4 regions of the Micromonospora sp. NPDC005298 genome follow, and region 2 is predicted to be linked to each of the others. Evidence: riboswitches for the same ligand, from Rfam matches in the RefSeq annotation. Region 2 holds a riboswitch; each other region holds the start of a gene.
What was found. A riboswitch is a leader RNA that binds a small molecule or an ion and turns the genes downstream of it on or off. The one in region 2 is predicted to bind cyclic di-AMP.

Region 1 (8,173 bases), on a different contig from region 2:
ATGCCGGGCATCCCCGCGTCGCCGAGGAACAGCGCCCACAGCGACCAGCCGAACGCGGCAAGGGTGCCGAGCGACACCAGCGTGTCCATGGTCGCCGCGCCGTGCCGCAGGTTGGTCCAGGCGGCGCGGTGGAACGGCAGGCCTCCCCAGACCACCACAGGGGCGGCCAGGGTCAACGACAGCCACTGCCAGTAGTCGAACTGCCAGGCGGGGACCATGGCCAGCAGGACCACGGGCACGCTGAGCGCCACCGACACCCAGAGCCGGGTACGCGGCCCCTTCAGCGGGTCCACCGGCTCCTCGCCGCTGTCGGGCGGTGCCGGCAGCGCCGCCGTGTAGCCGGTCTTCTGCACGGTGTCGATGAGGTCGTCGGGGGTGACGCCGTCGACGTAGCGGACGGTGGCCTTCTCGGTGGCGTAGTTGACGGTGGCGCTCACCCCGTCCATCCGGTTCAGCTTCTTCTCGATCCGGGCGGCGCAGGCGGCGCAGGTCATCCCCCCGATCGCCAACTCGATCCGGTTCGGTGCCTCGGGCAGCGGTCTGCTGGTGGTGGTCATCGTCTGGTCCCGTCAGTTGTGCCCGTGCCCGGGGGTGCCGTGCGTGGCTTCCCCGGTCGGCGCGGGTCCGCTCGGGTTGGGGTCGCCCCCGGCCGTGGCGGCGCCGGCGACGACTGTGAACTCGGCGGTGTGCACCGCCCCGCCGTGCCGGAAGTCGAGGTAGAGCCGGTAGGCGCCGGCCGACGGCACCTCGGCGAGGAAGGTGACGGTCGGGCCGGGGCGGGTGCGGCCGTCGCCGGGCGTCCCGTCCGGGTGCACGTGCAGGTACGCGAGGTCGCCCCGGCGCAGCGCCACCAGGTGCCCGTACGCGCCGAGGTACGGCTCCAGGTCGGTGACCGGCCGCCCGTCCCGGCTGACCGTCAGGGTGAGCGGCGAGGTGCGGCCGGGCTGCGGCTCACCGGCCAGGGTGACCGTGTAGCCGTCGACGCTGGTGCTGGTCGTCGGGGCGGGCAGCGGTCGTTCGGTCAGCTCGCCGGGGACTGTGACGTCCACGCCGAGGGTCAACGGCTCGCCCCCGGTCGGGGTGAAGTCGGCGAAGGCCCGCCACTGCCCGGGTCCGGCCAGCGGGGTGGCGACCCGCCAGGTGCCGTCCGGGGTGAGGTCGGGGTGGACGTGCCGGAAGCCGGAGAGGTCCCGCCGGGCCACGATGAGGTGCATCCGCTTGTCGTGGGCGACGTCGTAGCTGGTGACCGGTCGGCCGTCCGGGCCGTCGATCGTGAAGGCAAACTCGCCGGCCGGGGCGGCCACCGGGTCGAGGGTGTAGCCACGGTCGGAGACGAGCAGGCCGCCCGGGAGCCGGTCGACCACCTCGTCGTGCTCCCCGGCCGGGTGAGCGGCGGGGCCGTCGTGCCGGGTCTCGGCGGCGGGGGCGCCGGGGTCGACCACCTGGCCGACCCCGTACGCCGCGCCGAAGACCGCCACGAGACCGAGGGCGAACCCGCCCAGTCGGGTCACCGTGTTCACGCAGGGCCTGCCGACGAGCCGTCGACGAGGTCGTAGCCGGCCTCGTCGACGGCGGCCCGGACGGTCGCCACGTCCAGCGGCTGGTCGCTGCTCACGGTGACCTGACCGCTGGCGAGGTCGACCTGGACGTCGCGCACACCGTCGAGGGCGCCGACCTCGGCGCTGACCGCGCTGACGCAGTGCCCACAGGTCATGCCCTGCACCTGGTACGTGGTGTTGACCATCAGACCGTCTCCTCCGCCTCACCTACCGGTACCCGGTGGGGGTATCCGTCACGTGGACCGTACCATACCCCCCAGGGGTAGGCTATCCTGGTCGGCATGACCGCACCCACCCCGATCCGCGGGTACACCGCCAGCAAGGACCAACTGCTCGCGCGGCTCCGCCGCGTCGAGGGGCAGGTCCGGGGCATCGAGAAGATGGTCGACGACGACCGCTACTGCATCGACGTGCTCACCCAGATCTCCGCCATCCAGGCCGCCCTCGACAAGGTGGCGCTGGGGCTGCTCGACGGCCACGCCCGGCACTGCATGCACGAGGGCGCGGCCGAGGGTCGGGCCGACGAGATGGCCACCGAGATGATGGCGGCAGTCGGCCGGCTGATGAAGCGCGGCTGACCCCGCTCAGTCCGACTCCGGGTCGAGGCGTACCCGGCGCAGCAACTGGGCGTTGAGCGCCACCACGACTGTGGACGCCGACATCAGCACAGCGGCAAGCGCCGGGCTCAGCGCCACCCCGGCCCAGGCCAGCACGCCGGCCGCCAGCGGCAGCGCCACCACGTTGTAGCCGGCCGCCCAGGCCAGGTTCTGCCGCATCTTGCGGTACGACGCCCGGGACAACCGCACCACCGCGCCCACCCCACGCGGGTCGGACGAGGCGAGCACCACCCCGGCCGACTCGATCGCCACATCGGTGCCCGCGCCGATCGCGATGCCCACGTCGGCGCGGGCCAGCGCCGGCGCGTCGTTCACCCCGTCACCGACCATCGCCACGGTCAACCCCCGCCGCTGGAGCTCGGCCACCCGGCCGTCCTTCTCCGCCGGCAGCACCTCGGCGAACACCTCGTCGACGCCCGGACGGAACCCGAGTTCGGCGGCGACGGCCTCGGCCACCGGCCGCGCGTCCCCGGTGATCATGGCGATGGTCCGGACACCTTCGGTCCGCAGCTCGTCGACGGCCCGCCGGGCCTCCGGACGCACCTCGTCGGTCAACGCGAACGCGCCGAGCACGGTGTCCGGCAGCCGCACCAGATGCAGCACCGCGGCACCCCGCGCCGACCAGCGCCCGGTCGCCGCCGCCAGGCCGGCCGGGAGCGACACCCCCACCTCCCGCAGCAGCGCCGGCCCGCCCACCGCGTACTCCGTACCGTCGATCGTCGCCTGCACACCGCGGCCCGGCAACGACCGGAATCCGGCGGCCGGCGCCGGGCCGGCCCGCCCGGCCGCCGCCACGATCGCCCGGGCCAACGGATGCTCGCCGTCCGACTCGACACCCGCCGCGATCCGTAGCACCTCGTCCCGCCCGATGCCCGGCACCGTCACCAGGTTGGTGACGGCGTGCTCGCCCCGGGTCAGCGTGCCGGTCTTGTCGAAGAGCACCGCGCCGACGGTCCGCATCCGTTCCAGCGCCAACCGGTCCTTGACCAGGATCCCGGACCGCGCGGCCACCGCCGTGGAGAGCGCGACGACGAGCGGGATGGCCAGACCGAGGGCGTGCGGGCAGGCGATCACCAGGACGGTGACCGCGCGGACCACCGCCTCGTCGGGGTGACCCAGCGCCGTCCAGACCAGCACGGTCAGCACGGCGGTGCCGGTGGCCAGGTAGAACAACGCGGCGGCGAACCGGTCGGCGAGCAGTTGGGCCCGACCGCCCGAGCGCTGCGCCTCGGCGACCATGCGCTGGATGCCGGCGAGCGCGGTCCGCTCACCGAGCGCCTCCACGCGGACCCGGATCGCCGAGTCGGTGGCGACGGTGCCCGCCACCACCCGGTCGCCGGCCGCCCGGGCGACCGGCCGCGACTCACCGGTGATCATGGACTCGTCCAGCTCGGCGCCGCCCTCGACGATGCCCCCGTCCGCCGGCACCCGCCCACCCGGACGGACCAGCACCACGTCGCCGACCCGCAGCGCACCGACGGCAACCGGCTCGACCCGGCCGTCGGCGGCCACCCGCTCGGCCTCGTCGGGCAGCAGCGCGGCAAGCGCCGCGAGCGCTCCCCGGGCCTGCCCGATGGCCTTCATCTCCTGCCAGTGCCCGAGCAGCATGATGGTGACCAGCGCCGCCAACTCCCACCAGAAGTCCAGGTCGAACGCGCCGACGCTGGTGGCCAGCGACGCGGTGTACGCGACCGTGATCGCCATCGCGACCAGCAGCATCATCCCCGGCGCCCGGTCCCGTACCTCCCGGACCGCGCCGGCCAGGAACGGCCAGCCGCCCCACCAGAACACCACCGAGCCGAGCACCGGACCCACCCAGGAACGCCCCGGCACGTCCCAGCGCAGACCGAGCCGGTCCGCCACCAGGTGACTGGTCAGCACCACCGGCACGGTGAGCACCAGGCAGACCCAGAACCGGCTGCGGAACATCGCCGGATCGTGGCCCGCGTGCCTGTCGTGCCCGCCGCGGTGCGCGCCGTGCGGATCAGACGGTGACTCAGCGTGCATGACTCCACGATCCCGGGCCGCGCGCCGCGACGCGGGCGGTTCGCGGACCCCGACACCCCGGCACGACCTGCGACCCACGGCCGGGGTCGTTAGCATTCCGACGATGGCCCTCCGGATCCCGCTGCGCAGTCCGGCACCGGTGCCGCCCCGACGCGGCGCCGCCTCCCGCCGGCCCGGCCGGTCGTTCACCGTACGTGATCAGGCAATCGGCATCCCGCGATCCGCCGCGCCCGTCACCGCGTTTCCGCGGTTGCGGTGAACCGACCGGCCCGCCGGCACGTATCCCGCACCGGATTCGTTGGGAGTCTCGCATTGGGTTCCGACCACAGCCGTTCCGTTCCGTCCGCCCCACCGCGGGTACGGCGGATCCTCGTCGCGACCGTGGTACCCCTGTTCGTCGCCACCGTGCTCGCGGCGGTGGTGCTCTGGCCCCGGGACGCCTCACCGCCGACGGGTGGTGGCGCGGACGTCCCCCGCCACCACGGCACGGTGACCCGCGTGGTGACCGAACCGTGCCCGCCCGCGCCGCAGACCCCGGAGGGCACGCCGGACGCCGGTGACGGGCCGTGCGGCACGGTGGACGTCCGGGTGCAGGACGGGCCGCGCGCCGGGCAGCAGGTCCAGACACCCGTGCCGGACGGCCCCGGTGCGCCCCGGGTGGACGTCGGCGACGAGGTGATCCTGGTCGAGCTGACCGACCCGGCCGACCCCGGCGCCAGCACCTGGAACATCGCCGAACACCAGCGCGGAACCCCACTGGTGTGGCTGGCGGTGGTCTTCGCCGCCGCGATCGTCGCGTTCGGCCGGTGGCGTGGCCTGGCCGCGCTCGCCGGACTGGCCGCGAGCTTCGCCATCCTGCTCACCTTCGTGCTGCCGGGCATCGCCGCCGGCCGGTCACCGCTCGTCGTCGCCGTGGTCGGCGCAGCTCTGATCATGTTCGTGGTGCTGTACCTGACACACGGGGTCACCGCGCAGACCTCGGTCGCGGTGCTCGGCACCCTGGGCAGCCTGGTGCTCACCGGCGTACTGGCCACCATCGCCACCGCCGCCACCCACCTCACCGGCTTCGGCAGCGAGGACGCCACCACCCTGTCGATGTTCCAGGCCGACGTGGACCTGCACGGCCTGCTGCTCGCCGGGATCATCATCGGCTCGCTCGGGGTGCTCGACGACGTGACCGTCACCCAGGCGGCCACCGTCACGGAACTCGCGAACGCCAACCCGGGGCTGACCCGGTTGCAGCTCTACCGGGCGGCGACCCGGGTCGGTCGGGCGCACATCGCCTCCACGGTCAACACCATCGTGCTGGCGTACGCGGGCGCCTCACTGCCGCTGCTGCTCCTGCTCACCGCCGACACGCGCCCCCTCGGGCAGATCCTCACCAGCGAGTTCCTGGCACAGGAGATCGTCCGCAGCGCCGTGGCCACTCTCGGCCTCATCGCCGCCGTACCGCTGACCACCGGGCTGGCCGCGGTGGTGACGGCCGCCGGCCGGTCGACCGCCACGCCGGCCGACGACGTCCCCGCCCCCCGACCACGGCCGGACCGCGCGGAGGCCCTGGCCGCACTCAGCTCCCCGCGTACGGACCCGTCGGACGGACCGGACCCGACGCGGACGACACCCCCGCCCGCCGCCACCACCCGGTGGCCAGAGTCGAACAGGAGCACGGATACGGCATGGTGACACTCCTCAGCGTGACCAGATCGGGCATCCGGCCTGAGAACCGCATCACTGGTCACTCAACGCCATGGCGAAATGACGCTTTTAGTCGGCATCGGGACGTAGCTCAGCGGGTCGACTCTCGGGTAACCTCGCTGCCGGTCACCGCTGAAGGCGCGAATCGGCGCCTGCGGTGCCACCGCCCAATCGCCAGCCGGCGAGCCGGGAACCCAGGTACGTGGGGTGAATCCGCGTCAGCGGTAGGGGCCACTTCCGCCCCGAACCCGTCAGCTAACCCGGTCGGCGGTCGACGGAAGGGAAAATCGTGACGGCACCCCTACGCCGCTGGTTGACGCCCGTGGTGGCCGTGATCGCCGCACTGACCGTGCTCGCCGGCCCCCTCCCGGCGCACGCAGCCCCGACGACGCCGACGCCGTCCGGGCACGAGGAGGACGGCGAGCCGACGCTGCTCAACGACGTCATCGAGAAGACCAACCGGGACTACGTCGCGGCCAAGTCCCAGCTGGACAAGTCCAGGAAGCGGCAGGCGGAGCTGGCGGCCGAGGTGGACCGCGCGAAGGCCGAGCTGGACGCCCTCGCACCGCAGGTCGGTCAGATCGCCGCCCAGTCGTACCGGACCGGTCGGATCGGCGCCATCGCGATGCTGCTGGAGAGCGACGCCCCCGACTCGTTCGTCCGGCGGGCCGCCGCGCTCGACGAGATGAACATGGTCAACGAGAAGAAGCTCTCCGAGGTCAACGCGGTCAAGGCCCGCGCCGAACAGGCGAAGCTGCTTCTCGACGCGGAGGTACGGGAGCAGCAGAAGCAGACCGCCCTGATGGCGAAGGAGAAGCGCGACGCGGACAAGGCGCTCGCCCTCGTCGGTGGGAAGGGCTTCACCGGCGGTCTGGTGGACGCCACGTCGCCGGTCGCCCGGATCGGTCCGGGGCGCTCCGCCGACGGCGACTGGAAGCCGCAGTCGTGCAGCGAGGACGACCCGACCACGTCCGGCTGCGTCACGCCGCGCACGCTGCACGCGTACAAGGAGGTCAAGCGGGCCGGCTTCAACCGGTTCGTGGGCTGCTACCGCTCCGGCGGACCGTGGGAGCACCCGAAGGGCCGCGCCTGCGACTGGTCGTTGCAGAAGAGCGGCTTCAGCCCGTGGCACAACGACGACACCCGGACGTACGGCAACAACGTCGCCGCGTTCCTCATCCGCAACGCCGACCGCCTCGGCATCTACTACGTGATCTGGAACCGGCAGATCTGGTTCCCGGCGACCGGCTGGAAGTCGTACAGCGGGCCGTCGAACCACACCGACCACGTCCACATGTCGCTGCTCTGACCCGCTCACCCAGCTGATCGAGGGCCGTCCCGCGTCGCGGGGCGGCCCTCGACGCGTCAGGCGGCGGCGGGCGCCGACGGCCCGTCGGGTACGTCGAGCGCCGCGACGTGGGCCGGAACGGCGGCGACCGGGCGCACCGCGCCGGCGGCGAGCCGGTACGACATGCCCACCACCGCGCACCGCCCCCGTGTCACGGCGTCGGCCAGCACGGACGACTGCTCCAGCAGCGTCTCGACGGTCTGCGCGATGTGGATGTCGACGATGTCGTCGATGTCCTCGACTCCCTCGGCGGCGGCGCGACGGAGGCTCGGCAGCACGGCGTCGACAACGGCGCCCAGGTGCCCCTGGGGTGCCACGCCGGTGGCGGAGACCTCCCTGGCCGCCTGGACGGCGCCGCACGAGTCGTGGCCCAGCACGACCACCAGCGGGGTGCCGAGGACGGTCACCGCGTACTCCACGCTGCCCAGCACCTCGGGGCCCGTGGTGTGCCCGGCGGTGCGGACCACGAACAGGTCACCGAGCCCCCGATCGAAGATGATCTCGGCGGCGAGCCGCGAGTCGGAGCAGCCGACGATCACCGCGAACGGGTGCTGCCCGTCGGCCACCGCGGTCCGGTGCCCGGCGTCCTGGTTGGGGTGGCGCGGGGAGCCGCTGACGAAGCGCCGGTTGCCGGCGGTCAGCTCGGCGTACGCCCGGGCCGGCTCGGTGAGCGTCGACGTCTGGTCGGCGTTCCGCTGCGGACCCGGCTGCCCGCCGGATGCTCCGGGAAGGCTCATCCCCGCACCTCGTTTCCACGCGTCTGACCTGGTCAGCCGGCTGTTCGACCGGCCGGTGGCGGGCGCTGGCCCGCTCCACGGTCACACGCACCACAAGATGCGTCAAGGTATGCGTGATATAGATTTCATACGTTCGGGCCGGGGGCGCTCCCGGCCCGACGCCCCGGAGGCAGGGCCGACGACTCTCGATGGCAGGGTGACGAGTGGGAC
Region 2 (8,173 bases):
ACGCTGATCGTCGCGTTGCCCCTGCTGATCCTCGCGCTCTGGCCGGCCCAGCACCTGGTGCCGGAGGACAGCCGGTGGTGGTTCACCCAGGTCTTCCCGCTGACCCGGTCGCTGGAGTTCTGGTTGGGCGCGGTGGCCGCCGAGCTGATGCGCCGGGGACTGTGGCGCGGTCCGGGGCTGACCGTCGCCAGCGCGATCTTCGTGGCCACCTGGGTGGCCGCCGCACAGTGGATCCGCGCCGAACTGTGGACCACCCTGCTGGCCGTGGCGTACCTGCTGGTGATCACCGCCGCTGCCGACGCGGACGTGCGGGGCCGGCGTTCGCCGTGGCGGTCCCGGCCGTTGGTCTGGCTGGGTGAGGTGTCGTTCGCGTTCTACCTCGTGCACGTGCTGGTGATGACGAGCGTGCTGCGGTGGACGGGGGACTGGGGGACCGGGTTCAAGGGGTGGCGCGGCCCCGCGGTGGTGCTCGGCTTCCTGCTGGCCAATCTGGTCCTCGCCGGCCTGCTGCACCGCTTCGTCGAGACGCCGATGATGCGCCGGCTCGCCCCACGCCGTCGGGGCCACCCGCCGGTCGTCCCGCATCCCCGGACACCCGAGGTCACCAGCGCGGACGGGTCCGCCGACCAGGCCGGGAACACGCTGGCCGGCGGCCCCGGCCGGGCCGAGGGTCGATCGACGTACGCCGACTCGCGCTGAGCGTCCACGCTGGTCGGCGCGGCGCGAGCCGACACGCCCGGCGTCGGTGCGTCCGGCTGGCGACGGCGGTAGCGTGGGGTCGTGCTTCCGGTCGCGTTCACCTGTCCCCTGTGGTGGGTGGCGCGCTGGGCGACACGGGTGCTGACCAGCCTCGCCGTCGTCGCCGCCCTCGCGTTCGGCGCGGGCGCGTCGCCCGCCTCCGCCGCCGGCCACCCGACGTCGGCGGGCACGGCCTCGGCGTTCACGGTCGGGCCGGTCGCGGGTCCGCCGAGCACGACGTCGGCGTTCGCGGCCGGGCCGAGCACGACGTCCGGCCGGGCCGGCGCGGTGGTCGCCGTCGGGCACGGGTCGTCGGTCGTCGCCGACGACACCGCTGACCGGCGCACCTCGACGGGCCCGACCGACCCGCAGCCCGCACGGCTGGCTCTGCACCTCCTCCCCGGCGTCGCCGGTGACACTCCGGTGCGCGCGTCCGGGGCCGAGCGACAGCCCCACGCCGACGGCCCGGCCACCCGGGCGCCCCGGGCTCCGCCCGCACGCTGAGCCACCGGGACGAGCGTCCCGCCGCCGCGCCCTGTCGATCCACCGCCCGCACCCGCCGACCCGTGGCCCTGCCACGTTCCGTCCGGCCCGTGCGGCCCACCGTCGCATCGCTGTCGTTCCGAGGTGTCGAGCATGGAGACCGTCGTCTTCTACCAGTTCCTGACCGAGGTGCCCCAGGCCGCCGCCATCTGGTCGGTCCTGTTCCTGCTGGCGTTGAGCGTGCCCGCCGTCCTGGTCGCCCGCCCGCAGCGGGACGCGCCGCCGGGTGACCCGGGCCCGACGGCGCCCACCGCCCGGGAGGTGGCGGCGGCCGAGGCCGCCGACCTGCGGCGGTACGCCGAGGAGGTGGCCGTCGCCGCCGCCGGCGCCGCCCAGACCGCCCGACGGCGGCGCGCCGACTGGCTGGTCAGTCAGGAGGAGGCGGAACGTGCCTGGGCCGGGTACGACGAGGCGGAGACCGCCGCCCGTCGGTTCGTCGGCGCCGGCGCGCTGCCCACCCCGCGTACCCCGCACACCCCTGCCGAGTACGCGGCTCGGGAGCGGTACCTGCACCGCGCCGCGATGGCGGCGTACTGGCGCGGGGAGTTGACCATGGGGCAGCTCGGTGACGTGTTCGGGCACCGGCGCGGTTGGGACCCCCGCCGGCACCCGGTGGAGCAGGAGGTGCTGCTCGCCCGGGCGATCAGGGACGCGAGGCTGGCCGACCACCGGGCCGCCGCCGAGCGGGAGCGGTCGGCGTGGCGGGACGCGGAACTGGCCGCCGAGGCGGCGCGCGCCCTCGCCGAGGAGGCGTACGCGGCGGCGGCCCGGCTGCGACCGAATCCGGTACCCGCCCGTCGGGCGGCGGCCGGAGCGGTGCGTCCCGCGGCGGTGGCGCGCTGGCGTCCGGCCCGCGTCAGTTGAACCCGTCCACGGTTGAGCCCGATCTGTGACGTGAGCCCGGTCACGGGCACCCGAAATCGGGCGCGGGGCGCGACCGGGCCTGTTGTTCGCGCGAATACGGAGACGTTGTCGCCAGCCTGTCCGGTTGTCGACCACAGGCGTCGCCGTCACCGCTTGTCCCATCGAGTCACGTCATCGGCAATACGCGCAGAAATTGTCGTCCAGAATGATGTTTACGCAGGTGGGCGCGGCTTGGCAGGGGTACGCACCGGCCAGTAGTGTCGTCCCGTCCGGTGCGGTTACCGATCGCAAGAGGCGACGCCGCGCCGACCCGCTCAATCGTGATCAACGAACCGGGGACCCATCAGTAAGTCCGGGGTGAATCCGCGAGCCACGGCCCGCGGTAGGGCGATCTTCCCGCCCGAATCCGTCAGCTAACCCGGTAGGCGGTGTCGGAAGGAGTTCCATCCTCGTGCAGCACCTCTCCACCCCTCGGCTGTTCCCCCGCCTCCACGGCGCCGCGGTGCCCCCGCTCATCCGTCCGGTGAGCTGACCCCCCGGGTCATCGCCCTTCCCGCCCGGCCACGCCGGGCGTTCCCCTGAGCGGTTCACCATCCGCGGACCACGGTTCGCGCGCTGGCGCCTGCCCGGATACCGGCTCGGCCCCGGTGTGCCGCTCTCCCCCCGAACCGTGGAGGACCCCGTGAAGCACACCCTGAAGCGTCAGCTCCGCCGTCTCACCACCGAACGCCCGTACCGGATGGTCGCCGCCTCCGCCGCGGCCCTCGCGCTCGCGGCCACCACCGGCGTCCTGCTCGCCGACACCGACGACGCCCCGGCCGGCCAGCAGACCCCGACCACCGTCGCCGAGATGCGCGGCGACCTGGCCGCCTCCCGTGACCAGGCGCGCGTCGCGTCCCCCTCGGCGAGCGCCGCGCCGAGCAGCGCCGCCCCGGCCACCAGCGCCGCGTCGCCCGCCGCGAAGGCCAGCACCAACCCGGACCTCACCCGCAAGCCGACACCGCCGAAGCCACCCGCGACCAAGGTGCTCGACTACGACTACGAGGCCCAGAACACGTACTACAACTGCGGCCCGGCGGCCACCCGCAACGCCCTCAGCGCCAGCGGTATCGACCGCACCCAGAACCAGCTCGGCGTCAAGCTGGGCACCACCGAGATGGGCACCAACTCGGCCCAGGACACCACCCGCGTGCTCAACTCCGAGGTCAAGGGCTCCCCGTACCGGACCCGGATGTTCGCCGGCTCGCCCAGCCCGGCCCAGATGGACCAGCTCCAGGCCGACGTCGTCAAGGCCATCACCGACGGCCGAGGCGTGGTGGCGAACGTCGTCGGCGACGCCGTCGACACCAACGGGGGCTGGCACTCCTACGGCGGTGGACACTACGTCGCGGTGGTGGGTTACAAGGACAACGGCCGGACCGTGCGGATCGCCGACTCGGCGAACGCGGCCGACCCGTCGTACTGGATCACCACGATCGACCTGGCGAACTGGATCGCCACCCGGGGCTACTCCGCCTGACCCAGGTGTGAGCACCGCCGCGGGCGCCGACCCCCACGAGGGGTCGGCGCCCGCGGCGTCTTCGCGTGGTGCTCAGTAGTCGATGAACCCGTACAGCGCGCGGTGGTTCGACCTCGTGCCGGTGACGGTGTGGCCGATGGTGGACGGCCGTACCGTCCCCTTCACGAACAGATAATCGATCTTGCTGGAGCCGCTGGTGGGCGCCGTCCCGTAGCCGGTCATGCCGTAGCCGCTCAGCGTGCCGGCCGCGATACCCGTGCGGTTCGCGTCGATCCCCACGATCCGGATGGTGGAGGCGTTCAACAGGCTCGTCGCGTCCGCACCCAGGTGGATGCCGCTGTTGGCGATGCCCCGGTCGCCGTCGCCGGCGCACGCGTTCTGCCGGTTCTCCTGCGGCAAGTGCATGGTCGCCGCGAACACGCTGGTGCCGGTCGCCCTGATGGTGAACCGGGCCGCGATGGCGCTGGTCCGCTTCCACTTGTAGTAGTCGGTGCTGTCCGGGTCGCTGTTCGGCGGCTTGTACAGCGTGCACCCGGCACCGTTGGCGTACGCGGTGCCCGGCTTGAGCCAGCCCGCGCTCCAGTACTTGGAGATGTCGCCGGCCGCGAGGCTCAGCGTCCTGGTGTTCCAGATGATCGCGTTGGTCTGCTTCTTCTTCAGGTCGCCGAGCGACTGGGAGCTGCACTTGTGCGTGCTGCCCCACGGCTCCGGGTCGGTCCAGGCCACGATCGCCCCGTACGTGCCCGCCGGGTAGCCGAACTTGGCCGCCAGTTGGTCGGCGTACGCCTCGGCCTGGCCGGTGCCGCGCACCTGTTGCACGATCAGCAGGTCGGGCGCCACCACACCGCTGGTGCCGGTGCGTCCGGCGTCGTCGACGAGGATCGAGGTCAGGTGGTCCGGTCCGGAGATCCGGGTGCAGCTCCCGTCGGCGTTGTTCACCACCAGGTTCTCGATGTTGTTGTTGTAGACGCGCAGGACCCGGTCGGCCGCCGCGACACCCGCGTCCGGCCCCGGTGCGCTCGACGGTGTGCCGAGCGCGGGCACGGTCGGCGCCGCACCGAGCGCGACGACGGCCACCGCCGCCACCAGTGTTGATCGATGTCTTCTGAGCACGAGGACTCCCTCCCGTGGTGAAACTGCCCGTCCAGGCGCCGCACTCTACTGTGGATCGCCGCCGGTCGGGTCCCGTGTACGACGCTCGTACCGGGCGGCGAACCGTGGGAGACTGCGGCCGTGGCGGATGAGTCGGGTGGTCGAGCCGGTCGCGGCCCGGTCCTTCTGCTGCTGCACGGGATGGGGGCGACCGGCGACGTGTGGCTGCCCTGGGCGCCGCTGCTGGAGCGGCACTGGCCCGGACGGTGGCTGGCTCCGGACCTCGCCGGTCACGGCTGGTCGGCACCGCTGGCGTCGTACTCGTTCCCGGGCCTCGCCGACCGGGTCGCCCACGGCCTGGCAGCCGACGACCGGCTCGTCGTGCTCGGGCATTCGCTCGGCGGGGTGGTCGGTCTCGCGTTGGCCGCCCGCGACACCGGACTGCCGGTGGACGCGGTGGTCGGACTGGGCATCAAGGCGGTCTGGTCCCCTGCGGAACTGGACCGCGCCGCCGACCTCGCCGCCCGTCCGGTCGGTTGGTTCGCCAACCGCATCGAGGCGGCACGCCGCTACCTGCGCGTCTCCGGGCTGGCCGGTCTGCTGCCGCCGGACCACCCGGTCGTGGACGCCGGGCTGCGCCAGGTCGACGGCCGCTGGCGCCTCGCCATGGACCCGGGCGCGTTCGCCGTCGGCGAGCCCGACCTGGCCGCCCTGCTGGCGGCCACCGACGTGCCGGTGGTGCTGGCCCGCGGGGAGCACGACCCGATGGTCACCGACGCGCAGCTCAAGGAGTACGGCGTCCCGGTCGTCACGCTGCCCGGTCTCGGGCACAACGCGCACGTGCAGGACCCGGCGGCGGTGCTGGCCTTGCTCGACGGCTACCGCTGAGGCGCTAGACGGCCGCCGGGGTGGGCAGCGCCGGCTCCGGCGTCAACTCCCGCCGGGCGGCGGTCAGGAATGCCTCGGCGTACGTCTCGGCCGGGAAGTCGCCGAGGTAGTGGCGGCGGGCGGCCCAGCGCGCCTCGGCCGTCGGATCGGTGTCCAGCAGGGCGGTCAACACCTCGTCGACGTTCGACATGTCCCGCCGCAGCACGTAACCGGCCTCGACCAACGGGAAGCGCCGCGCGAAACGGTCGCCCTCGTCGCCCATGTCGGTCACCGCGTACGGCTTGCCCGAGTAGAGGTAGTCGGAGATCACCCCGGAGACGTCGGAGACCAGCGCGTCCGAGCGGTTGACGCACTCGGTCAGGCTCAGCTCGCGGGCCGCCGCGCCGACGATGTGCTGCCGCCCGGTGCGGGCACGGTCGGCCACCAGCAGCTCGACCAGCCGGCCGAGCTGCCGGGCGGAGGCCGGGTTCTGCGCGGTGTACGGGTGCGCCCGCAGGATGACCGTCGCGCCGCGCTCCAACAGCCGCCGCAGCAGCGTCTCGGCCACCGGCAGGGAGCAGTAGTCGGCGTCGGCGTGGTGCCCGGTCCAGGTGGGGGTGTAGAGCACCGTCGGGTGGGCGAGCCCGCGTACCGGCTCGGGGCGTACCTCGATGGCCTCGACCTGGGGGCGGCCCACCACGACGAACTTCTCCTCCGGGATCCGCACGCCGGCGCGGGCGTAGCGTTCGATCGCCGCCGGGCCGGCCACGAAGATCCGGTCGAAGATTCCGGACACCGGGTTGGCGCTGGGTGCCTTGTCGCTGTCGCCGTGGTGCAACTGGACGTGGGTCAACTGGGTGAACCGGATGCAGTGGCTGTTCTTCGCGCCGTGGTTGACGTAGAACGCCGCCCGCAGGCTGGGCACCAGAGCCTCGTCCATCGCCCGCAGGGTGGGGCAGTAGACCACCGGCGCGTCGGTGGCCGCGGCGATCGGCGCGAGGAACTCCGGCTCCCGTACCAGCACCACGAACGGCCGGCCGATCCGTTCCAGGTACGGCAGCCACATGGTGACCTGGTACTCCGAACCGGGGGGTGCGGAGAAGTAGAGCAGGAACTCCGGCTCGTGCCGGCGCAGCGCACGGGCCACCGCCCCGCCACCGGCGGCCGGCCGGAACCGGCGCCGGGCCAGGTCCAGGGCGACGACCCCGGCGCCCGCGCCCACCAGCAGGCTGGCGACCAGCGCCACGACAGCGGGCAGTACCAGCGCGGCGGCGAGGGTCACGGCGGCGAGCAGCCCGAGCAGGGCGGTGCCGAGCTGGTCGGCGACCAGCGGCGTCCAGGACCGCACCGGCAGGTTGGCCGCCCGGATCTCCAGGTTCCCGGCGGTCCGCAGCGGCCCCACCAGCAGCACCAGCCCCAGCAGGACCAGTGCGGTGGCCACCAGCGCCGGGTCGAGCCCGCCGTCGAGCCGCCGGGAGTAGCCGACCAGGACGGCGGCGGCGATCAGCGCCGTCTCGGCGACCAGGTCGGCCCCGGGCCGGATCCGCTGCTCCACGGCGGCCGCCGCCAGCGCGGCGACGGCAAGCGCCAGCCCCCAGCCGGTGGCGCCGGTGAGCGCCAGCACGACGAAGGCCAGCACCGCCAGACCGGTGCTCAGGCACCGGGCGGCCAGCTTCCGGACCAGGTCACCCCGCATGTCGCTCCGTTCGCCGCCCTCGCTGTCCCGCTGCCGACCGTCAGTTCGCGGAAGCCGCCGCCGGCGCGTCGACCCGGTCCGGGCCGGACTGCGCCGGCACGGTCGGCCCGTCGCCGGGCGCCCGGCGTACGTCGATCACCTGACCGGTCAGGTCGGAGATCAGCACGTCCAGCGACGACTGGGCGACGGCCTCGGCGGCAAGCAGGGTGTGCTCCGGTTCCTCGCCGAAGGCCCGGGTACGCATCGGGGTGGCGGTCCGCTCCGGGTTGATGCAGTTGACGCGTACGCCGACGTCGGCCCACTCGTCGGCGAGCGCCTGGGTGAGGTTGACCAGGGCGGCCTTGGTGGCCGAGTAGAGCGCGTAGCGGGCCCGCCCCCGGGTGTACGAGCTGGAGGTGTAGAGCAGCAGCTGGCCCTTGGTCTGTTGCAGGTACGGCAGGGACTGCCGGGCGATGGTCACCGGGCCGACGAAGTTGACCTGGAGCACCCGGTCCATCGTCTCCTCGTCCATCTCGGTGAGGGCGCCCCTCTCCAGGATGCCGGCGGTGACCACCACGTGGTCGATGCGGCCGGTGGCCTCGAAGGCGGTCTTCAGCGCGGCCTCGACGTCCTCGGCGCGCTCGACGTGGGTGCCGGTGGTGGAGCGGCTGAACGGGAAGACCTGCGCGCCGTAGCGGCGGGCCAGCTCGGTCAGCTCGTGACCGATGCCGTAGCTGCCGCCGAACACCACGATGGTGCGGCCGGTCAGCTCCTCGGCGTAGCTGCGGTGGTCGGTGAGCCGGGGCGCCTGCGCGGCGGCGAGCTGGAAGAGCTTGTCCGCCAGGTGCACGTCGACCGGGTGGGTGACCTTGATG
Region 3 (6,810 bases), on a different contig from region 2:
GAATCGAACCCGCACTGTCAGCTTGGGAAGCTGATGTTCTGCCATTGAACTACACCCGCAGGCGGCCCCACTGTACCCGAGTGGTCGGGCCGGTGCATCCAGGTACCCCCGTGAACCCGCCACGCCCACCCGCCTGGGAAGAAGTTTCCGGACGGCAACATATGGTCGTTCTCAAATGCGTCGATGGGTTGTAACGTCTGCCACACGTTGCCAGCCCTGGCGTGACACACCCCCTGCCGCGCCGCCAGAAAGAGGTGGGCCCATGGGACCCCGTCCCAACCTGCTGACCCGGCGTGTCGCCGGTGTCGCGTCGACGACCCTCGCGCTGCTGCTCAGCACCGCTGCGGTGGGCGTCGTTCCGGCTGCTTCGGCCTTCTCCGCGGCGCCCGGTGGCGCCTGCGCCGAGCCGGCCGACAGCCACTCCAACGCCCGGATGAAGCCCGGTGCGGCGGCCAAGCACGACCCGAACGAGCTGACCGCGAAGCAGGTCCGCGAGCGGGACGCGGACCTTGCGGCGGCGCTGCGCGAGCGCGCCAACTTCCGCACCGGCGCGGGCGCGACGGCGCTGGCCACGGTCACCATCCCGGTGGTGGTGCACGTGATCCAGGAGAACAGCACGCGGGCCGGCGGCAACATCCCCGACTCGATGATCACCTCGCAGATCACCGTGCTCAACCAGGCCTACGCCGGTTCGACCGGCGGTGCGGTCACCGCGTTCGCCTTCCGGCTCGACAAGATCAACCGGGTGACGAACCCGTCGTGGTACCCGATCGTGCAGGGCTCGTCGGCGGAGCGGTCGATGAAGTCCTCGCTGCGGGTGGGCGGCAAGAACACCCTCAACATCTACCTCGGCGAGCTGAGCAACAACCTGCTGGGCTGGGCGACCTTCCCGCAGCGCAACCTGAGCAGCATGGACGGCGTGGTCGCGCTGAACGAGTCGCTGCCGGGCGGCACCGCCACCAACTACAACCAGGGCGACACCGGCACCCACGAGATCGGCCACTGGCTGAACCTCTACCACACCTTCCAGGGCGGTTGCGGCGGCTCGGGTGACAGCGTCAGCGACACCCCGGCCGAGGCGTCGCCCGCGTACGAGTGCCCGACCGGGCGCAACACCTGCTCGGCGACCGGGCTGGACCCGATCACCAACTTCATGGACTACACCTACGACTCGTGCATGTACCAGTTCACCCCGGGACAGGCGAGCCGCATGATCACCGCCTGGAACGCCTACCGCGCGGCGTAACTCTCGCGCGTACACCCGGTGCCGGCTCCGTCACGACGGAGCCGGCACCGGCGTCTTTTCCGGCCCGTGGTCAGGCTGCCGTGCACTGGACGTCACGGCTTCGACGGGTCGGCCGCGCCGGCGGTACGGCGACAGGCGCGGAAGCCACCGGCGGAGCGTGCGGGTCCAGCCAGACCTGCACGGCCGGCCGGCCCGGCGTGAAGCCCGGAATGCCCGCGACGGGCTGCTCGCGGCGGGTCAGCATCGCCACGTCGACGGTGAACTCGAACAGCCGCCAGTCGACGTGCGGCTCGGCCCGGGCGCCCTGCGCCAACCGGGCCAACTGGGCCGGGTCGGTCACCGGCCGGGCGTGACCCGCCACGTACGCCTCGTCGTCGCTCTCCTCCGGCGGGAACGAGTGCAGCGCGTAACGGCCGTCCCGTTCGAGGTCACGGCGCTTCGGGGAGTCGATGACGAAGCAGAACAAGCCCTCGTCGGTGATGACCGGGGAGACCGGATGGACCCGGGGCCCGCCGTCGGCGCGGACCGTGGCCAGGTAGCCGAAGCCCGGCCCGTACTGCTGGAGGAGAACGCGGATCCCGTCGGCGAGTCGGGGCTCGTCGGCGGCGAATTCGGACCAGGAAGCCATGTGGGCATTCTATCGAACAAATGTACGACCAGCGACCTCGACGCGCTGGTCACCAGCACCGAATCCGGGCGTCGTGCGCGGCGCGGCTATGGTGGTCCGATGCTGCTCTCCGACCGCGACCTGGTCTCCGAGATCAAGGCCGGCACGCTGGGCCTGGAGCCCTTCGAGCCCATGCTGGTCCAACCGTCAAGCATCGACGTGCGACTCGACCGGCTGTTCCGGGTCTTCAACAACCACCTCTACACCCACATCGACCCGGCGATGCAGCAGGACGACCTGACCTCGGTCGTCGAGGTGCCCGACGGCGAGCCGTTCGTGCTGCACCCGGGGGAGTTCGTGCTCGCCTCGACGCTCGAGGTGATCTCGCTGGGCGACCAGCTCGCCGGCCGGCTGGAGGGCAAGTCGAGCCTGGGCCGCCTCGGCCTGCTCACCCACTCAACCGCCGGCTTCATCGACCCGGGCTTCTCCGGGCACGTGACGCTGGAGCTGTCGAACGTGGCGAACCTGCCGATCACACTCTGGCCCGGCATGAAGATCGGTCAGCTGTGCATCTTCCGGCTCTCCTCGCCGGCCGAGCACCCGTACGGCTCGGCGGTGTACGGCTCGCGCTACCAGGGTCAGCGGGGGCCGACGCCCAGCCGGGCCTGGCAGCACTGGCGCACCTGGCCGACACGCTGAATTCCGCACGACGAGGGCCCGCCGCGAAACGGATCGCGACGGGCCCTGTGCGTTCACCCCTGATCAGCCGGGGCGGCCGTAGCTGTGGATCGGGCCGTCGTCGACCTTCTTCATCTTGACCGGCTGACCGGCCTGGGAGGCGTGCACCACCCAGCCGTTGCCGACGTACATGCCGACGTGGTGGATGTCGCTGTAATAGAAGACCAGGTCACCGGCTCGCAGTTCGGAGCGGCTGACGTCCTTCGTGACGCGGCTCTGCGCGGCGGCGTTGTGCGGCAGGCTCACGCCCGCCTTGGCCCACGCGGCAAGCATCAGCCCGGAGCAGTCGTACGAGTTCGGACCCTCGGCACCCCACACGTAGGGCTTGCCGATCTGCGCGCAGGCGAACTTCACGGCCGTGCCGGCGCCACCGCCGGGGTAGCTCGCCGGGCAGGGCGCGGGACGCAGCGACCCGCCGCCCCCGTTGCCGTACACCTTGAGGCGCAGCTTCTGGAGGCGGTCGATCTCCTCGTTGATCTGCTTCTTCTTCGCCGCCAGCTGGGCCTCGGTACGGGTCAGCTGCGACACCATCTCGTCCAGCGGGGCCTTCTTCGCGGCCAGCTCGTCGCGCAGGTCGGCCACCTCGCGGACGTCCTGCTGCTGGTTGTGCGCGAAGCGGTCCAGCATTTCGAGCTGCCCGACCACCTCGCTCGGCGACCGGCTGCCGAGCACGGCGTTGACGGTGGAGACGTTCTCGCCCTTGTACGCGCGCACGGCCAGGGCGCTGACCTTGTTCATCGCGGCGTCGACCTGACGCTCCAGCGGGGCGATCTGGGCGGCCAACGCGTCGGCCTGCTTGCGCTTGGCGGCGAGGTCGATCCGGGTGGCGTTGTGCCGTTCGATGATCGGTTCGAGTTTGTTCCAGTCGGCGTCGATCTGGCGTTCGATCTCGGCGACGGACGGGTCGGCGTGGGCCGCGGTGGCGCTGCCGGTCAGGACGACGGCGACGCCGGCCAGTGCGGCGAGAGCGGTGGTGAAGCGGGACCAGCGTGGACGCGGCACGATCGACGTCGGACCGGCTGGCGCCGACCGCTCGGACGACGGCCGCGGGGCATGGAGTGCCACCGGGGTTCCGTTCTCCTTCTTCCTGACCGCCTACCGGGTTAGCTGACGGGTTCGGGCGGGAAGTTGGCGCCCTACCGCAGTGGCTGCGGATTCACCCCGGGGGACGTGGGTCCCCGGTTCGCTCGGAAGCGACTCGGCGGTGTCGGTCCGTTACCGCCCGGGCTGGGCGGACCTGCTGTCGGGCCGACAAATGACCAGAGTAGAGACGCCCGTTACCGATCCGCAACCCGTGCGGCCGTGACACTCCGTACCGATTGGAGAGAGTCACAGGCTGTACGCGAAGATTTCTTTCCGAACGCTTCGACAGATGGAAAGGTATTGACGCGGACTCCCGCGCGGCGCGAAGGTGACCTCACCTTCAACCGTGAAATCTAGGGGGTTCGATGCACCGTCCAACCCTGTCCGTCGGCCGGCGCGCCCTGCTCGCCGCCGCCGTGGTCGCCGCCTCGACCGCGGTACCGTCACCCGCCGGCGCCGCCGCCGCACCCGCCCCCGACCGCCAGCAGCAGTACGCCGCGGCGGCCACGGAGTACGGCGTGCCGACCACCGTGCTGCTCGGTGTCTCCTACCTGGAGTCCCGCTGGGACAGCAACGCCGGCACACCGAGCACCAGCGGCGGCTACGGCCCGATGCACCTGACCGACGCCCGACACGTGGCCGCCCTGCCCGCACGCGGCCACCACGACACCGGCACCGAGGACCCGCGCGGCGACGACTCCCGACCCGCGCTGGCACCCGCGACCGCACCCGCCGAGGATCCCGCGCCGCCCCCGGCCGCCTTGCAGACCGTGGACGCCGCAGCCGCGCTGACCGGCGTGGCACCCGAGTCGCTGCGCACCGACACGAACGCCAACATCCGGGGCGGGGCGGCGCTGCTCGCGTCGTACCAGCGGGAGTTGGGCGCTCCGGTCGGAGCCGGCACCGACCCGGCCACCTGGTACGGCGCGGTGGCCCGCTACGCCGGCGCGGACAGCGCCGACGCCGCGGCGGCCTTCGCCGACGAGGTCTTCACCACGATCAGCGCCGGCGAGTCCCGAGTGACCGACGACGGCCAGCGGGTCACGCTGCCGGCCAGCGCGGTACGACCGGAGCGCTCCTGGCTGGACCGGCTGGGCCTGCGCCGCCTCGCCCGCCCGGACGGGCTGGAGTGCCCCCGCACCATCTCGTGCGAGTGGATTCCCGCGCCGTACCAGGCGTTCGGCGACGGCGACTACGGCAACCACGACCTGTCCGACCGGCCCGCCCGGCAGAAGATCGAGTACATCGTCATCCACGACACCGAGGCGAGCTGGGCGACCACGCTGAAACTCGTCCAGGACCCGACCTACGTGAGCTGGCACTACTCGCTGCGCTCGGTGGACGGGCACATCGCCCAGCACGTCAAGACCAAGGACGTCGGCTGGCACGCCGGCAACTGGTACGTCAACGCCAAGTCGATCGGCCTCGAGCACGAGGGCTTCGCCGCGCAGGGCACCTGGTACACCGAGGCGATGTACCGGACCTCGTCGAAGCTGGTCCGGCACCTCGCGCTGCGACTGGGCATCCCGCTGGACCGCCAGCACATCATCGGCCACGACAACGTGCCCGGCACCGTCGCGTCGACCGTACGCGGCATGCACTGGGACCCGGGACCGTACTGGGACTGGACGCACTACTTCGACCTGCTGCACGCCCCGCGGCTGGACACCGGCACCCCGGCCACCGGCCTCGTCCGGATCGACCCGGACTACGCCACCAACCAGCCGGCGTTCATCGGATGCGTCACCCCCGGCGTGCCGTGCACACCGCGCGGCTCCTCGTCGGTGGTGCTGCGCAGCGCGCCGTCCGCCGACGCACCGCTGGTGAACGACATCGCGCTGCGCCCCGACGGCACCCCGAACACCATGGAGGTGTCCGACCACGGCGCCCGCGCCTCCGCCGGGCAGACGTACGCCCTCGCCGGCCGGCAGGGCGACTGGACGGCCATCTGGTACCTCGGGCAGAAGGCCTGGTTCCACAACCCGGCGTCCGCGCCGACCGCGAGCTGGACCGTCGGCGTGGTTGCCGTCCCGAAGCCGGGCCGAGCCACCATCCCGGTGTACGGGCGGGCGTACCCGGAGGAGGCCGCCTACCCCGAGGGTGTGCCCTACCAGACCATCTCGCCGTTGCAGTACACCCTGGCCGCCGGGCAGCGGTACTCCGTCGGCGCGGTGCTGGCCGGCGAGTACTACCGGGCCAGTACGTTCGACGGCTCCTCACCCGGCGACTGGACGGTGATCCGCGGCAAGAACCGGTACGCGCAGATCCAGTTCGGCCACCGCATCATGTACGTCAACCTGGACGACGTGCAGTTGCTGCCGTCCCCGGTGGGCGCACCCCGCTGACCGGCAACCCCTGAGAAACCGCGACGGCCCCCGGTCAGTGACCGGGGGCCGTCGTCGTGCCTGGTGGATCAGCCGGGTCTGCGGAACCCCGCGACCGGCATGTTGTTGATGCTGGTCACCTGCACCGGCTTGCCGGCGCGTGGCGCGTGCACCATCAGGTCGTTGCCGAGGTACAGGCCGACGTGGTGCAGGTCGCTGAAGAAGAAGACCAGGTCACCGGCGCGGGCGTTGCTCCGCGAGATCGCCTTGCCCTCGTTCCACTGGTCACCGGTGTGGTGGGTCAGGTAGATCCCGGCCGACTTGTACGCGTACTGGGTCAGCCCCGAGCAGTCGAACGAGTTCGGACCGGTGGCACCCCAGACGTACGGGTCGCCGACCTGCTGGCAGGCGGTCTTGATCGCCTTCTGCGCGGCGGAGCTGGCCACACCGTTGATGGTCGGGCAGCCCTCGGTCTTGATCGTGGTCTTCGGCAGGGACGCCTCGAGCTGCTTGATGTCGGTGTCGATCTGCTTCTTCTTCGCGGCCAGCTCGTTCTGCTGCCGGGTCTGCGTGGTGATCAGCGTGTCGAGCTTCTGCTTCTCGCCGTCGTACTTGGCCCGCACGGCCAGCACGCCCTCGACCTGCTTGCGCTCCTGCGCGGCGAGCCGGTCGAGAACGGTGAGCTGCTCGGTGAGCGTGTCCGGCTTGGCGCTGACCAGCAGGGCGCCGATGTCGTGCGACGGGCCGGAGATGTAGTAGCGGGAGGCGAGGTCACCGACCCGGTTGAGGGCCAGCTCGCTCTGCAGCGCCAA
Region 4 (8,173 bases), on a different contig from region 2:
CACCGGGCATCGGTCGGTGTCGGGACGGGCGTTGCCAGCCCGATCGGTGTACGGGACGATCGGGCGACCAGCGACGGCGGGAGACGGTGTGCTCAGGCGCGATACCTTCGGTTACACCGTCCAAGCCCGGTGCTCACCCGCCGACGCCGCCGCGCTGCTCAGCGACCTGACCCGGCAGGGCGAGCTGCATCCGCTGATCGTCGACGTCCGCCGCCTGCCGCCCCGACCCGGCGCCCTGGCCAGCTACGCCATCAGCGACCGGCTGGTGGCCGGCCCGCTACGCTTCCGGACCACGTATCAGGCGGACGTGCTCACCAGCGACACCGACGAGATCATCATGGTGGCGCGCCAGTGGCCGGCCACCACCGTGCACAACCACACCCGGCTGCGCGCCGAACCGGACAACCTCCTCCGGGTCGACGTCGAAATCACCCTCAGCGCACCCGCCCCGCTGTTCCGGTACGCCTTCCGCCAGGCCCGCGCCGCCCACCTCGCCCTCGCCAGCCGCCTCGGCGCGGCCCTGGAACGCGCCAGCAACCCCCCAACCCCCGCCTGACCCCCGCCCGCTGCCCGCGGCCGCTGTCCGCGCCTGCCTTCCGCGCCCGCGCCCGCCGCTACGCGCCCGCGAACACCCGGGCCCGGCGCCCCTCGCGCCCGCCGCTCCGCGCCCCGCGAACACCCGCAGCCCGCAAGATCGCACTCGATCCACGAAGTAGTGGCATCCCGCAACGCCGAGGCCACTACATCCCGGATGTAGCGCGATCATGGTCGGCGGGCGCGGTGGGACCGGCGGTTACGGCGGGTCCGAAGGATCCTGCAGAGGTGGCGGGTCGTGCGCGGCCGGCGCGATCACGGCCGGCCCGGCCGGCGCGACCAGCGCCGGTGGGGCGGCGGCCCCACGGCTTGTAGGTGGAGAGCACCGTCGCGATGATCATCAGGCTGGTCGAGACGGCGGGGGCGATCACCAGGTCGGCGCGGTCCCGGGCGGGGAGGGCGGCACCAAGCATGCCAGCGTGGCGCAGGTTCGGGGTGAGCAGGAACAGGACCAGCCCGACCATCACCGTGGTGATCAGTAGCTTGGCCAGCACCCAGCGGTAGCGCAACAGTCCCCACGGCGTGAGGAGTGCGCTGGCCACGCCGATCAGCCAGACCAGCACGCTCAGCGGCGCGAACAGCACGGTTCCGAGCAGCGCGGTGACCGGGTAGACGACGGCCGGGTCGGCGCCGCGTTGTACCGCCACGCCGAGGGTGAGCAGCACCAGGTCGGTGCCGAGCCAGCCGAGGGAGGTGACCAGGTGCAGGGTGAGCAGCGCCTTGCGGGCCGTGGGCGGAAGTCGCATGGGAACGATGCTGCCGCCGGGCGTCCGCCGGGTCGTCCGACCGTCGGCGGCATTCGGGGTACGCCCGCTGACGTAGCCGTGGCCGGCACCCCGGTTCGGGACGCCGGCCACGGGTGGGGTCAGTACACCGACAGGTGTACGTGGTTGGTGTGGTCGCTGGACGGGTCGCCGCCCGCCCCGCTGTACGACTTCCATCCGCTGCTGGGCAGCCAGATCTGCCGGTACCAGATCACGTACAGGACGGCGAGCCGGTCGGCGTTGCGGATGAAGTAGGCGGCCAGGTTGTTGCCGTACGTCTTGTCGCCGCCGGTGGCGTCGCCGCCGAAGCCGTTCTTCTGCGCGGCGAAGTCGCACGCGCGACCCTTCGGGTGTTCACCTGAGCCGCCGGAGCGGTGGCAGGAGACGTACCGGGTGAAGCCGGCGGCCTTGGCCTGGTTGAGCGCGTGCAGGGTGCGGGGGGTGATGCACCCGCTGGCCGGGGTTGGGTCGTTGACGCTGCACGACTCCGAGGGCCAGGAGCCGTCGGAGTTGCGCGGGGCGGCCGTGGCGTTCGCGCTTGAGGTGCCCCGGTTGGAGCCGCTGTCGGAGGTGGTCTGCGGCTTGGGTGTGGTGGCCACGGTCAGGGCCCGTTCGGCCTGTTCCTTGCGTTTGGCCATCACCGCGACCTGCTTGCGCTGCTCGCGGATCTCGCCGTCCAGGGCGACGCGGGTGCGGGTGGCCTCGTCCTTGGTGGCGATCAGGTCGCGTAGCACCCGGTCCTCGTTCGCGGCGACCGCGTCGAGGGCGGCGGCCCGGTCCATGAAGCCTTCGGGGGTGTTGCTGTTGAGCAGCGCGGACATCGCGCCGAGGCGGCCGGTGCGGTAGGCGACGCCGGCGATCTCGCCGACCTTGCCGCTGCGGGCGTCCAGTTCGGCTTCGGTGGTCTTGAGCTGGGTGGTGAGTTGTTGCTGCCGCTGCACGGAGGTGTCCAGGGCGCGCTTGGCGTCCAGGTATCCCTTGCTGGCGGCTTCCAGTTGGGCGCGGAGCGCGGGGGTGCCGCCCTCTTCGTCGCTGTCGGGTGCCGCGGCGGCCCGTTGGGTGTTCGGGGGAGCGGCCGTCGCGCCGGCCGGGAGTGCGACGCCGAGGGCGAGCATCGCGACGATCAGGGCCGCCAGGCGGGCGGCGGGTGGTCGTGCTGGTGCCACTACGCATGTCCTTCCGTCAGCCGCCGACCGGGTTAGCTGACGGGTTCGGGACGGAAGATCCCTACCGCTGACGCGGATGCACCCCAGGAACGTGGTTCCCCGGTTCGCCCGCTCGGGCGATTAGGCGGCGGCCGCCACCGGCGCCGGGAGGGCGCCGCCTGGTGGAGGCCGGGACCGAGCCTACCGGGGCCGGTGGGGCGCCTGCAGCCGTTGTGACGGACGGTGCGTGCGTCATCACCAAAAACTCGGACAAAGGCGAGCGTACCTCTCGAAACACCGTCACCATTCGACCGAACCGCAGGCGCCGGGCGCGGCGGCCGGCTCGATCTGGAGCGTCGCGTGTTCGATCCGGAAGTCGTCGTGCAGGGCGGTACGCGCGGCGCTGAGGACCGTGCCGACCTCCGCGCCGGGCTCCATGGTCAGGTGTGCGGAGGCCACCTCCATGCCCGAGGTGAGCGTCCAGACGTGCAGGTCGTGGACCTCGACCACGCCGGGTACGGCGGCGAGCCGGTCGTGTACGGCGGTGACCTGGAGGTGTTCCGGGGCGGCCTGCACGAGGATGCGGACGGCGGCCCGGCCGAGGCGCCAGGTGCGGGGCAGGATGAACACGCCGATGGCGACCGCGACCAGCGGGTCGGCCCACCACCAGTCGGTGACCGTGATGAGCAGCGCCGCGCCGATCACGCCGAGCGAGCCGAGGAGGTCGCCGAGCACCTCCAGGTACGCGCCCTGGAGATTGATGCTCTCCCGGGCGCCGGCGCGCAGCAGCGCGAAGGCGACCACGTTCGCGAGCAGGCCGAGCACGGCGACCGCGAGCATCGGGCCGGCCAGCACCTCGTGCGGGTCACCGAATCGGCGGATCGCCTCGACCACCACGTAGACCGCCACGCCGGAGAGCAGGACGGCGTTGGCGAGGGCGGCGAGAACCTCGAGGCGGTACAGCCCGAAGGTGCGCTGCGGATCGCCGGTGGCCCGGCGGGTGGCGGTGATCGCGGCGAGTGCCATGCCGATGCCGAGCACGTCGGTGAACATGTGTCCGGCGTCGGAGAGCAGGGCCAGCGAGCCGGTGCGCAGGGCCGCCACCGCCTCGACCACCATCAGGGCGGCGAGCAGCCCGAACGCTGCCCAGAGCCGGCCCCGGTGCTGGTGTGCGGCATTGGCGACCGACGCGTGGTGGTGGTCATGACCTGCGCCCACGAAACCCACCCTCCGTCGCCAGCCGGGACCCGGTCAAATGTATGCGCACATTGCTATGTGTGCAAGTGTACGGCGACGGCCGCCCCGGCGGTGCTCATCGGGGCCGGATCAGCCGGTCGGGTCGACGGTGGTGAGCCGCTGGGTGGCCCGGGAGAGCGCGACGTAGAGCGTCCGTACCCCGGCACCCGGATCCGCCCGGATCTCGCTCGGCGCGACCAGCACCACCCCGTCGTACTCCATGCCCTTGGCCTCCAGGCTGGTCACCACCTGCAGGCGCGGTGCGCCGAGCGTGCCCAGCCAGCCGGCGACCTCGTCGCGGCGGGGGACCGGCGTGATCACGCCGACCGTGCCGTCCACCTCCGCCAGCAGGCCGGTGGCCGCCTCCACGACTGCCGTCTCCAGCCCAGCGGCGGGCACCACCAACTCGACCGGGTCGACCCCGGTGGAGCGTACGGCCGTCGGCAGCGGCAGGTCCGGGTAGAGCCGGCGGATCTCCGCCGCCGCCACCGCGAAGATCTCCGACGAGTTGCGGTAGTTGGTGGTGAGCGTGAAATCGTGCCGCTTGCGCCGGCCCAGCGCCTGGTCCCGCGCGCGCGTCAGCTCATCCGGGTCACCCGTCCACGCCGTCTGCGCCGGATCGCCCACCACCGTCCAGGAGGCCAACCGGCCCCGCCGGCCGATCATGCGCCACTGCATCGGCGACACGTCCTGCGCCTCGTCGACCACCACGTGCGCGTACTCCCGGTAGTCCGCCGGCCGTTCCCGGGCCGCCGCCCGCGCGGCGCGCTGCCGGTCGGCGAAGGTGCTCAACTCGCGAACCCCGCCCGCGAGCTGGAACGGGTCGCGCCGCGCCCGCGCCGGCTGCACCGGTTTGCCCAGCAACGCGTCCAACTCGTCGAGCAGCGCCACGTCGGCGATGGTCAGACCGGCCGAGTCCAGGTCCCGGTACGCGGCGCCCAGCAGACGGATCTCCGCGCCGGAGAGGATCCCGCCCGCGTAGCGGCGCAGCCGGTCCGGCCGGGCCAGCCAGCCGAGCACGTGCCGTGGGTGCAGTCGCGGCCACCACGCCTTGAGGAACTCCCGGAACTCCGGACGCTCGGCGATCTCGTCCTCGAAGGCCCGCTGCTCCGGCAACCGACCCATGTTCAGCCGGCGGGCCTGCGCCCAGAGCGCGGCGAACACCCCGTCGAAGCCCGCCCGCCGGGTCTCGTTGCGCCGGGCGCCACGGTTCAGCGCGCGGTCCCGGATCGCGTCCAGCTCGGCCCGGTCCAGCCGCAGCAGCGCACCCCGGTACAGCAGCCGCAGCTCGCCCGGGCCGCCCGGCACCGCGTCGCGGACCGCCCGCTCCAACACCCGGCGCATCCGCAGCGAACCCTTCACCGCCGCCACCTCCGGCGGGTCGGTGCGGGTGGCGGTCATGCCGGGAAAGAGGGTGCCCAACGAGTGCAGGGTCGCGGTGTCCTCACCGAGCGACGGCAGCACCGAGGCGATGTACTCGACGAAGACCGACGACGGGCCGACCACCAGGATGCCGCCGCCGGCGTACCGGCTGCGATCGGAGTACAGCAGGAACGCGGCCCGGTGCAGGGCGACCGCCGTCTTGCCGGTGCCCGGACCGCCGGCGACGATCGTCACACCGGAACCGGGCGAGCGGATCGCCTCGTCCTGCTCCCGCTGGATCGTCGCCACGATGTCCCGCATGCCCCGGCCGGTGGCCCGCGACAGGGTGGCCAGCAGCGCGCCGTCACCGACGACGGTCATCCCCTCCGGCGCGGCGGTCGGGTCCAGCAGGTCGTCCTCGATGCGGGTGACCCGCTCCCCACGGGACTGGATGGTGCGTCGCCGCACCACGCCCAGCGGCTGGTTCGGGGTGGCCTGGTAGAAGGCGGCGGCGGCCGGCGCCCGCCAGTCCACGACGAGCGTGCTGGCGTCCTCGTCGCGGATGCCGAGTCGCCCCACGTGCAACGTCTGCCGGTCCCGCAGGTCCAGCCGGCCGAAGACCAGCCCCTCGTGCTCGGCGTCCAGGGTGTGCCGCCGCTGCGCCGCGTGGAAGACCATCGCGTCGCGTTCGACGAGCGCGCCGAACGTACCCACCCGCGCCATCCGGTAGCCGTCCCGCTCGGCGCGTACCGCCGACCGGCGCAGCTCGGCCAGTCGGGCGTACACCCGGTCGAGGTGCCGTTGCTCGACGGCGATCTCCTGCTCCAGGGCGGTCTGGTCGGTCAACGCACGCTCCTTCGATGTCGCCGGCAGACGGCGCGAACCGCGCGGGCCAACCGCAGAAGGGTACGGCCCCGGGCCCGGCCCGCCGCGCGCGAGGTGCGTGAACGCGGCTCAGGCGCCCGCGCCGGCGGGAGTCGCGCCCCGCGTCGGGGACGGCCCCCCGGCGAGTACGCGGCGTAGGACCCCGGTCAACGCGGAGTTCACCTCGTCGGCGCGTTCCATCATCAGCATGTGCCCGGCGCCCGGGCAGACGGTCAGCTCGGTGGCCGGCAGCGCCGCGGCGATCGACTCGGCGCACGGGGGCGGGGTCAACCGGTCCCGATCGCCGACCAGCGCGGCGGCCGGCAGGTGGGCCAGCGCGGCGAGGGTGTCCAGGCGGTGCTGGGCGCCGATGGAGGCGCGGAAACCGCCGATCGAGCGCAGCGAGGCGCGGGCCACCGCCGAGGTGACCAGCCGGATGTCGGCCGGCTCGCACCGGTCGCCGAAGAGCATCCACCGGATGCTCGGTTGCAGCGCGCGCAGCAGCGCCCGGGGCGCCCGCCAGGACCCGCACCGGGCCAGCACCCCGGCGCCGGTGGTCTCGGCGAGCCGGATCAGCCGGGTGATGCGCGGCGAGAGCCCGTACGCCGTGTGCGTGTGCCCCTCGGCGGTCGTCGAGACGAAGACCAGCCCGGCCGTGCGGGCGGCGAAGTGTGCGGGGTGGCGGTGCGCGTACTCCATGATCGTCATGCCGCCCAGCGAGTGCCCGACCAGGACGACCCGCCCGGTCGGCGCCACGGTGTCGAGCACCGCGGCCAGGTCGTCGCCGAGCTGGGCCAGCGTGGCGGTCGGCAGCTCCATGCAGCTGGACCGCCCGTGCCCCCGCGCGTCGTAGGTAACCACCCGCACCGCCCCGTCGGCGGCGAGCGCCTCGACCTGCCGGTGCCAGGCGCGCCCGTCAAGCGTCCAACCGTGCAGCAGGACGGCCGTGACCTGGGCGTCCGCCGGCCCCGTCGCCTCGACGTGCAGCCGTACACCGTCCGGCATACCGACCTCGAAACGCTCCGGCATCGCCACCTCCCCAGGGCCGCCCGCCACCATCAGCACCGGGATACCCGGCGGTAACACCGGCTACCCGCCATCAGACCACGTCAATCGCTCCCTGGCGAACATTCCCGACCCCGCCCGCGGAGCACGGACGGCGGTCAAGCTGAACGGCATGGGGTCGTCGCAAGCGCCCACGGGCGCGACGCCGGGGCGGCTGGCCGGTGGCACGCCCCGCGCCGCGCTGGCCGACCTGCTCAGCGGCAACCGGCGGTTCGTCAGCGGCCAGCCGATCCACGGACACGACGTCACGGCCGCCGCGGCGACCGCCTCCGGCGACCAGCAGCCGTACGCGGTGGTGCTCGGCTGCATCGACTCAAGGGTGCCGCTGGAGGCGATCTTCGACCAGACCTTCGGCGCGATCTGCGTCATCCGCACCGGCGGGCACGTGCTCGACCGCGCGGTGCGCGGCTCCATCGAGTACGTGGTCGGTCAGCTCGGCGTACCTCTGGTGATGGTGCTCGGCCACGAGCGGTGCGGCGCGGTGGGCGCCACGGTGGACGCCCTGCGCGCCGGCGAGCGGCCCGGAGGTTCGCTCGCCCACCTGGTGGACGAGATCGCCCCGGCGGTACTGGAGGTGGGGTTGGACGACCCGGCGGTGCTCGCCCTGGCGGTCCGCCGGCACGTCCGGCGGACGGTGGACGCGCTCCGGGTCGACGACCTGCTGGCCGGGCCGATCGGCGCCGGTCGGGTGGCCGTGGTCGGTGGCCTCTACGACCTGGCCACCGGGGAGGTCGCCCTGATCGACCCGGCGTGAACCCGCGCGGCCGTCGACCGCTCCGGGTACGGCCCGGGGGCGGGTCGCGGACGCGAAACCGCCCGCCGGGTCATCCCGGCGGGCGGTTCGGCGGTGCTGTGGTGGGGGAAGATCAGCCCTCGAAGACGCCGGCGGCGACCAGACGCTTCTCGGTGGCCTCCCAGCCGTCGTTCGGGTGGGTGGTGGCCAGGTTGTTGATCTCCGCCCGGATCTTGGCGGCGTGACCGGCGGCGGCCAGCACCCGGATCTCCTCGACGAAGGCGTCGGAGTCGGTGCGCAGGTGCGCGGTCTTGCCGTTGGTCAGGTTCCGCACGTAGGCGTGCTTGCCGCCGTTGAGCGGGATGAGGTACTTGAACTCGCCCAGCACGCTGAGGGCGCCACCCTGGCCA

Region 1: another riboswitch for cyclic di-AMP. It lies ahead of ABZS77_RS03680 (hypothetical protein); the one in region 2 lies ahead of ABZS77_RS12875 (C39 family peptidase).
Region 3: another riboswitch for cyclic di-AMP. It lies ahead of ABZS77_RS01355 (NlpC/P60 family protein); the one in region 2 lies ahead of ABZS77_RS12875 (C39 family peptidase).
Region 4: another riboswitch for cyclic di-AMP. It lies ahead of ABZS77_RS20220 (hypothetical protein); the one in region 2 lies ahead of ABZS77_RS12875 (C39 family peptidase).

What each region holds. Positions count from the first base shown of each region.
Region 1 is NZ_JBEXGP010000001.1:751,687-759,859, reverse strand. Features, by position in the region: gene ABZS77_RS03710 (heavy metal translocating P-type ATPase) at 1-557, opposite strand, end outside; gene ABZS77_RS03705 (hypothetical protein) at 570-1,520, opposite strand; gene ABZS77_RS03700 (copper ion binding protein) at 1,517-1,744, opposite strand; gene ABZS77_RS03695 (metal-sensitive transcriptional regulator) at 1,841-2,137, shown strand; gene ABZS77_RS03690 (copper-translocating P-type ATPase) at 2,144-4,105, opposite strand; gene ABZS77_RS03685 (YibE/F family protein) at 4,496-5,866, shown strand; cyclic di-AMP (ydaO/yuaA leader) riboswitch at 6,033-6,164, shown strand; gene ABZS77_RS03680 (hypothetical protein) at 6,168-7,187, shown strand; gene ABZS77_RS03675 (carbonic anhydrase) at 7,244-7,963, opposite strand.
Region 2 is NZ_JBEXGP010000005.1:169,473-177,645, forward strand. Features, by position in the region: gene ABZS77_RS12860 (acyltransferase) at 1-699, shown strand, start outside; gene ABZS77_RS12865 (hypothetical protein) at 781-1,242, shown strand; gene ABZS77_RS12870 (hypothetical protein) at 1,375-2,145, shown strand; cyclic di-AMP (ydaO/yuaA leader) riboswitch at 2,447-2,588, shown strand; gene ABZS77_RS12875 (C39 family peptidase) at 2,816-3,664, shown strand; gene ABZS77_RS12880 (hypothetical protein) at 3,737-4,777, opposite strand; gene ABZS77_RS12885 (alpha/beta fold hydrolase) at 4,898-5,644, shown strand; gene ABZS77_RS12890 (CDP-glycerol glycerophosphotransferase family protein) at 5,649-7,319, opposite strand; gene ABZS77_RS12895 (bifunctional cytidylyltransferase/SDR family oxidoreductase) at 7,360-8,173, opposite strand, start outside.
Region 3 is NZ_JBEXGP010000001.1:275,565-282,374, reverse strand. Features, by position in the region: tRNA gene ABZS77_RS01375 (tRNA-Gly) at 1-59, opposite strand, end outside; gene ABZS77_RS01370 (zinc metalloprotease) at 263-1,246, shown strand; gene ABZS77_RS01365 (pyridoxamine 5'-phosphate oxidase family protein) at 1,317-1,874, opposite strand; gene dcd (dCTP deaminase) at 1,974-2,552, shown strand; gene ABZS77_RS01355 (NlpC/P60 family protein) at 2,616-3,593, opposite strand; cyclic di-AMP (ydaO/yuaA leader) riboswitch at 3,670-3,805, opposite strand; gene ABZS77_RS01350 (peptidoglycan recognition family protein) at 4,040-6,019, shown strand; gene ABZS77_RS01345 (NlpC/P60 family protein) at 6,088-6,810, opposite strand, start outside.
Region 4 is NZ_JBEXGP010000015.1:23,216-31,388, reverse strand. Features, by position in the region: gene ABZS77_RS20230 (SRPBCC family protein) at 89-556, shown strand; gene ABZS77_RS20225 (hypothetical protein) at 741-1,340, opposite strand; gene ABZS77_RS20220 (hypothetical protein) at 1,460-2,473, opposite strand; cyclic di-AMP (ydaO/yuaA leader) riboswitch at 2,530-2,661, opposite strand; gene ABZS77_RS20215 (cation diffusion facilitator family transporter) at 2,804-3,721, opposite strand; gene ABZS77_RS20210 (AAA family ATPase) at 3,830-5,947, opposite strand; gene ABZS77_RS20205 (alpha/beta hydrolase) at 6,056-6,994, opposite strand; gene ABZS77_RS20200 (carbonic anhydrase) at 7,143-7,784, shown strand; gene ABZS77_RS20195 (hypothetical protein) at 7,897-8,173, opposite strand, start outside.